Linked DNA regions of Desulfocurvus vexinensis DSM 17965. The protein of the gene in region 2 binds, or shares a complex with, the protein of the main gene of each other region. Links are inferred from orthologs where the notes say so. Each region holds a gene or a part of one and is shown on either strand. Other genes may lie near its edges.

The links. Proteins that work in one complex are often made in the same cells at the same time.
Region 1: the proteins of tig (region 2) and rpsG are in contact, whole or in part, in a crystal structure (PDB 3GTY), measured with the Thermotoga maritima proteins. The link is inferred for Desulfocurvus vexinensis DSM 17965 from one-to-one orthologs. Residues at the interface, in WP_004081061.1 of Thermotoga maritima: Glu122, Val124, Val129, Leu130, Tyr133, Glu188, Gly259, Ile262, Tyr263, Glu266, Ser270, Glu273, Gln274, Glu277, Arg308, Gln311, Ile312, Ser315, Tyr316, Glu325, Arg329, Arg336, Leu363, Phe366, Trp367, Arg373, Leu377, Arg381, Leu384, Glu387; in WP_004081843.1 of Thermotoga maritima: Lys34, Lys52, Lys55, Glu59, Arg62, Gln63, Glu66, Asn67, Lys69, Val71, Arg95, Ala109, Lys110, Lys111, Gly112, Arg113, Pro114, Glu117, Glu121, Ile124, Ala125, Tyr127, Asn128, Asn129, Thr130, Gly131, Lys135, Asp139, Arg142, Met143.

What each region holds. Positions count from the first base shown.
Region 1 is NZ_JAEX01000032.1:12,347-16,000, forward strand. Bases 1-2,874 are described here. They hold rpsG (30S ribosomal protein S7), read left to right. Parts: upstream 1-1,139; coding sequence 1,140-1,610; downstream 1,611-2,874. Other genes in these bases: rpoC (DNA-directed RNA polymerase subunit beta'), read left to right, coding at 1-94; rpsL (30S ribosomal protein S12), read left to right, coding at 750-1,121; fusA (elongation factor G), read left to right, coding at 1,626-2,874. Also shown: more of fusA, read left to right, coding at 2,875-3,654.
Region 2 is NZ_JAEX01000002.1:431,150-434,100, forward strand. It holds tig (trigger factor), read left to right. Parts: upstream 1-713; coding sequence 714-2,189; downstream 2,190-2,951. Other genes in the region: thiD (bifunctional hydroxymethylpyrimidine kinase/phosphomethylpyrimidine kinase), read left to right, coding at 1-256; clpP (ATP-dependent Clp endopeptidase proteolytic subunit ClpP), read left to right, coding at 2,388-2,951. UniProt on the Bacillus subtilis protein: Involved in protein export. Acts as a chaperone by maintaining the newly synthesized protein in an open conformation. Functions as a peptidyl-prolyl cis-trans isomerase.

The DNA of each region.
Region 1 (3,654 bases), on a different replicon or contig from region 2:
CTGCGACATCGCCGTGCCCGAGCAGCCCGAGAAGCCCGACAAGTTCCTGGAGGACCTGGAGGACAGCCCGCTGCTCATCGACGGCGGGTTCTAGGCCGCCTGCGGGCGCGACACGAACCATGGCGGGGGGCTGCGGCCCCCCGCTTTTTTTGGGCGTTGCCGCCGGGCCCGGGGTGGCGCGGCGGGCTGTCTCCGGCGGCAGGACCACCCGGCGGGTGGGGGCGCGGCTGGCGCACGGGGCGGACTGCTCCCCGGGGGCAGGGCACCGCGAAGGGAAATGGGCTCCGGGGCGTTGGGGGCGGTCTGTTTCGTCGGCGGCCGGAAACTCGGCGGCCGGAGGCGGTTCGTCCGGGGATTTCGGGGCGGCTGCGGCCTGGCGCCGCCTGGGGGGGGAGGTTTCGCGCGGGCCTTTTCCGCCGGGGGCGGGGCGTGGCCGTGCGGCGCAATCTTTTTTCTGGAAATGCTTGACAGGCCCGGGCGCGTCCTCTATTGATACGCGGCTGTGAGTTGGAACATACCGCCCTGACCGGGGCGGACGTCCGCTGCTCATCGATCCCTGCGGGGATCCTCTGGGAGTGGAAGATATCCTTGCATATTAAGAGCAGGGGGAGTCTTCCCCCTGCTCTTTTCAAGTTTTTGAGGCTGGCGTCGAATGGCCGGAAGTGCCGGGACCAGAGAGACGCCGATCCGTGGGGCAACGGGCGTGCCGGTCGCGCCGCCCGAGCCGTAAATCAGGATGGAGGAGCTTGATGCCGACCATCAATCAGTTGGTCCGCAAGAAGCGGAATTTGCAGCTCAAGAGAAAGAAGACTCCGGCCCTGCAGGAATGCCCGCAGCGCCGCGGCGTGTGCACCCGCGTGTACACCACGACCCCCAAGAAGCCGAACTCGGCTTTGCGCAAGGTCGCCCGCGTGCGTCTGACCAACGGCATCGAGGTCACTTCGTACATCCCGGGCGAGGGCCACAACCTGCAGGAGCACTCCGTGGTCATGATCCGCGGGGGCCGCGTCAAGGACCTGCCCGGCGTGCGGTACCACATCATCCGCGGCACCCTGGATACCTCCGGTGTCGCCGACCGTCGCAAGAGCCGTTCCAAGTACGGCGCCAAGCGCCCGAAGTAACGAAGGGAGTAGAGGTCAATGCCCAGAAAAGGTCCCGTTCCCAAGAGGGAAGTGCTGCCTGATCCGATTTATCACAGCGTGCTGGCCGCCCGGTTCATCAACCGGCTCATGTTCGACGGCAAGAAAAGCACGGCTGAGACCATTTTCTACAAGTCCCTGGTGATCCTCGGCGAAAAGGCCCAGGAGGATCCCATCCGGGCTTTCGAGAAGGCCCTGGACAACGTCAAGCCGCACGTCGAGGTCAAATCCCGTCGCGTGGGCGGCGCCACCTACCAGGTTCCCGTGGAGGTGCGCCCCGAGCGCGGTGTGGCCCTGGCCATCCGTTGGCTGATCAACTACGCCCGCTCCCGGGGCGAGAAGGGCATGGTCGCCCGTCTGTCGGGCGAGCTGCTGGAAGCCTACGGCAACCGTGGCGGCGCCGTGAAAAAGAAGGAAGACACCCACCGCATGGCCGACGCCAACAAGGCGTTCGCGCACTACCGCTGGTAGGGCTTGGAGTTTACAGTGGCACGAGTTGTCCCCATTCCGAAACAGAGAAACATCGGTATCATGGCCCACATTGATGCGGGCAAGACTACGACTACCGAGCGGATTCTCTTCTATACCGGTGTTTCCCACAAGATCGGTGAAGTTCACGACGGCCAGGCCACCATGGACTGGATGGAGCAGGAGCAGGAGCGCGGCATCACCATCACTTCCGCCGCCACCACCTGCCACTGGCGTGAGCACCGTATCAACATCATCGACACCCCCGGGCACGTGGACTTCACCATGGAAGTCGAGCGTTCCCTGCGCGTGCTCGACGGTGCCGTGGCGGTGTTCGACGCCGTGGCCGGCGTGGAGCCGCAGTCCGAGACCGTCTGGCGCCAGGCCGACCGCTACAAGGTGCCCCGCATCTGCTTTGTCAACAAGATGGACCGCGTGGGCGCGGACTTCTTCCGCTGCTGCGACATGATCAAGAGCCGCCTGGGCGCCAAGCCCGTGCCGCTGCAGATCCCCATCGGCTCCGAGGACGAGTACCGCGGCGTGGTGGATCTCATCCGCGGCAAGGCGATCATCTTCGACGACCAGTCCATGGGCGCCAGCTACAGCTTCGTGGAGATCCCCGAAGACCTGCTCGACGTCTACGAGACCATGCGCCAGGAAATGCTGGACGCCATCGCCGAAGAGGATGACGTGCTCATGGAGAAGTACCTCGGCGGCGAAGAGCTGACCGAGGCGGAGCTCATCTCCGGGGTGCGCAAGGCGACCACCAGCATGACCATCGTGCCCGTGCTGTGCGGCTCGGCCTTCAAGAACAAGGGTGTGCAGCCCCTGCTGGACGCCGTGGTGGACTACCTGCCCTCGCCGGTGGACATCCCGGCCATGCGCGGCGTGAACCCCGACAACGGGTCCGAGGTCGTCTGCGACTGCGACGACTCCAAGCCGCTGGCCGCCCTGGCTTTCAAGCTGTTCTCCGACCCCTACGTCGGGCACCTGACCTTCCTGCGCATCTACTCCGGCTTTGTCGAGTCCGGCATGACCGTGGTCAACGCCGCCAGCGGCAAGAAGGAGCGCATCGGGCGACTGCTCAAGATGCACGCCAACAAGCGCGAGGAGATCAAGTGGGCTGGCGCGGGCGACATCGTCGCCGCCGTGGGCCTGAAATACGCCTCCACCGGCGACACCCTGTGCGCCCTGAACTCCTCGGTGATCCTGGAGTCCCTGGACATCCCCGAGCCGGTCATCGAGGTGGCCATCGAGCCCAAGACCAAGGCGGACCGCGACACCCTGTCCGACGCCCTGGCCAAGCTGGCCAAGGAAGACCCGAGCTTCCGCGTCAAGGGTGACGAGGAGACCGGGCAGACCCTTATCGCCGGCATGGGCGAGCTGCACCTGGAGATCATCGTGGACCGCCTGCTGCGCGAGTTCTCGGTCAACGCCAACGTCGGCGCGCCCCGCGTCGCCTACCGCGAGACCCTGACCAAGCCCAACAAGGTGGACCACAAGTACGCCAAGCAGTCGGGCGGCCGCGGCCAGTATGGCCACGTGGTCATCGAGGTCGAGCCGAACCCGGCCAAGGGCTACGAGTTCGTCAACGCCATCACCGGCGGTGTCATTCCCAAGGAATACATCCCGGCTGTCGATAAAGGCATCCAGGAGGCCCTCACCTGCGGCACCATGGCGGGCTACCCCGTGGTGGACGTGAAGGTCAGCCTGGTTTTCGGTTCCTACCATGAGGTTGACTCCTCGGAGCAGGCGTTCAAGGTCGCCGGCTCCATGGCCGTCAAAGAGGCCCTCAGGGGCGCGTCCCCCGTGCTTCTGGAACCGATCATGGCTGTCGAGGTCGTCTCGCCCGATGACTATCTGGGCGACGTCATGGGTGACCTGAACTCCCGCCGGGGCCGTGTTTCGAGCATGGAAGCCCGCGCCGGGGCCCAGGTCGTCCGGGCGAACGTCCCGCTCTCCGAAATGTTTGGCTACGCCACCGACCTGCGGTCCAAGACCCAGGGCCGGGCGACGTTCACCATGCAGTTCGACCACTACGAGCGGG
Region 2 (2,951 bases):
GGACACGGCGCACACCCACGGCACGGGCTGCACCCTGTCGGCGGCCATCGCCACCGGCCTGGGCCAGGGCCTGGGGCTGCGCGAGGCCGTGGTCCGCGCCCAGCGCTACCTGAACCTGGGCCTGCGCCACGGCTTCGCCCCGGGCCGGGGCGCGGGGCCGCCCGCCCACGGCGCGCCCCTGGACCTGCTGGCCGCCGGGCGCGATCCCCTGGACGCCGCCCTGGACGCCGGGGTCGGGCGCCGGGGCCGGGGCTGAGGGGCGCACCGGGGCCTGGGCCGGGCGCCGCGGGCTTGACACGGCGGAACAAATAGGGTTTCTAGCCTGCGCACCGTGGGGGGATTGACACCCCAGCCCCGCGTGGCTAATGCATTAGCCTTTTGCGGGGTGTCCGGGCCGCGCGGGCCAGCGCCCGCGCCTCTGGCCGCCGCGGGTTTCGGGCGGCACGGGCCGCGCCGGTGGGGCGCCGTGCCCGCACGGGGCCGTTTTCGTCTTTCCGGAATCTTTTTTTGCCGACCGGGGTCGCCGCCCCGCAGCGCCTGACGCCGGGCGGGCACGCGCCACGCAGGGGTGGTGGAATTGGTAAACACGCTGGTCTTAGGAGCCAGTGCCGCAAGGCTTGAGGGTTCGAGTCCCTCCCCCTGCACCACGACGCCCGCACTGGCCGCCAACGATTTCCTCTGAAAACGAGGCAGACGCACAAGGAGCCGAACACATGGAATACAAGGTCGAAGAGCTGTCCCCCGTCGAGCGCAAGGTGGTTGTCACCGTCCCCGTTGAAGAGGTGGACGCCGCCATCCAGGCCACCGTGTCCGTGTATCGCACCACGGTGGACATCAAGGGCTTCCGCAAGGGCAAGGTGCCGTCCCAGCTGGTGGAGGGCCGCTTCCGCCAGCAGATCTGCGAGGAGGCCACCACGGACCTGGTCAACGTCCACCTGAACGAGATCATGGGCGAGCTGGGCGTGCAGCCCATGTCGCGCCTGGACGTGGACGCCGGGCTGCTGGCGCGCGGCGAAGCCTTCACCTACAGCGTGAAGTTCGAGGTCGCCCCGACCTTCGAGGTGCCCGAGTACATGGGCCTCGAAGTGGAGCAGGAGAAGCCCGAGGTCGATCCCGCCGAGATCCAGGCCGTGGTGGATCGCATCCGCGAGAACCTGGCCGAGATGCAGACCGTCACCGAGGACCGCACCGCCCGCGACGGCGACGTGGTGGTGGTGGATTTCTCGGCCTGGCAGGACGGCAAGGCCGTGGACGAGATCAAGGCCAACGGCTTCCAGATGGTCCTGGGCGACAACCAGTCGCTGCCCGAGTTCGAGGCCATCGTGAAGAAGCTCAAGCCCGGGGAGAACGGCGAGGACGACATCACCTTCCCTGAGGACTTCATCAACCGCGATTTCGCGGGTCGCACCGTGACCCTGCGCGTGAAGCTGCACGAGATCAAGGCCAAGGTGATGCCCGAGCTGGACGACACCTTTGCCAAGAAGGCCGGCGGCTTCAAGGACATGGCCATGCTGCGCGAGGCCATCGAGAACTCCTATCTCGAGTCGCGCCGCAACCTGGTGCGCGCTGACGCCCAGAAGAAGCTGGTGGACCAGCTGCTGGCCAAGGTGGACTTCCCCCTGCCGCCCATGGTGGTCGAGGAGCATGTGGACCAGCTGCTGGGCGATTTCAAGCAGCGCGTGGAGAGCCAGGGCCGCCGTCTGGAAGCCCTGGGCAAGACCCCCGAGGAGCTGCGCGGCCAGTTCCGGCCCAAGGCCGAGGAGATGGTGCGCACCCAGATGCTGCTCCTGGCCGTGGCGGCCAAGGAGGGCATGGCCGTGACCAACGAGGAGGTGGACCGCCACCTGCTCCAGGAGGCCATCCGCACCAAGCAGGACCCCGAGACCGTGCGCCGGTACTACGAGGAGCACAACCTGATGTTCGCCCTCAAGGACCGCCTGCTGGCCGACAAGGCCGTGGAGAAGATCTACGCCAGCGCCAAGGTCACCGAGGTGGCCCCGGCGGCCCCGGCCCAGGAGGGCGGCGAGGCCAAGCCCGCCCGCAAGGCCCCGGCCAAGAAGGCCGCCCCCAAGGACGCCGACGCCCCCGAGGCCGCGAAGAAGCCCGCCGCCAAGGCCAAGAAGGACGGCGCGGAAAAGAAGGCCCCGGCAAAAAAATCCGCCCCCAAGGCGGACAAGGCCGACGAGTAGCCGACACGCGGGGCGGGGTTCCGGTGCCGGAGCCCCGCCCCTGTCCTTCCGGGCGGCCTGCCGTCCCGGCCCTGCCCGCGTCCTGCGGGCGCGCGCGTTTTTGAAGCTGGACGCGCCAAGGGCCCTTGACGTATGTTCGACCATGGGCCGCAGCGCGTCCGGCGGCCCGTTCACCAGCAAGAAAGGGGGATTTCCGACATGCCCACCGTGCCGATAGTCATCGAAACCACCGGGCGCACCGAGCGTGCCTACGACATCTATTCGCGCCTTCTGCGCGACCGCATCATCCTGCTGGGCACGGCCATCGACGACCATGTGGCCAGCCTGGTCTGCGCGCAGCTGTTGTTCCTGGAATCCGAAAACCCGGAAAAACCCATCAACCTGTACGTCAATTCCCCGGGCGGGGTGGTCACGGCAGGCATGGCCATCTACGACACCATGCAGTACATTTCCGCCCCCGTGTCCACGGTGTGCATCGGCCAGGCGTCGAGCATGGGCGCCGTGCTGCTTGCGGCGGGCGAACCTGGTATGCGTTTTGCTTTGCCTCACGCGCGCATCCTCATCCACCAGCCCCTGGGCGGGATGCAGGGCCAGGCCACGGACATCGACATCCACGCCCGCGAAATCCTGCGCATGCGCGAGATGTTGAACGGCATCCTGGCCCAGCACACCGGCAAGAAGCTCAAGAAGATCGCCGAGGACACCGAGCGCGACTACTTCATGGGCCCCCAGGAGGCCAAGGACTACGGCATCATCGACAAG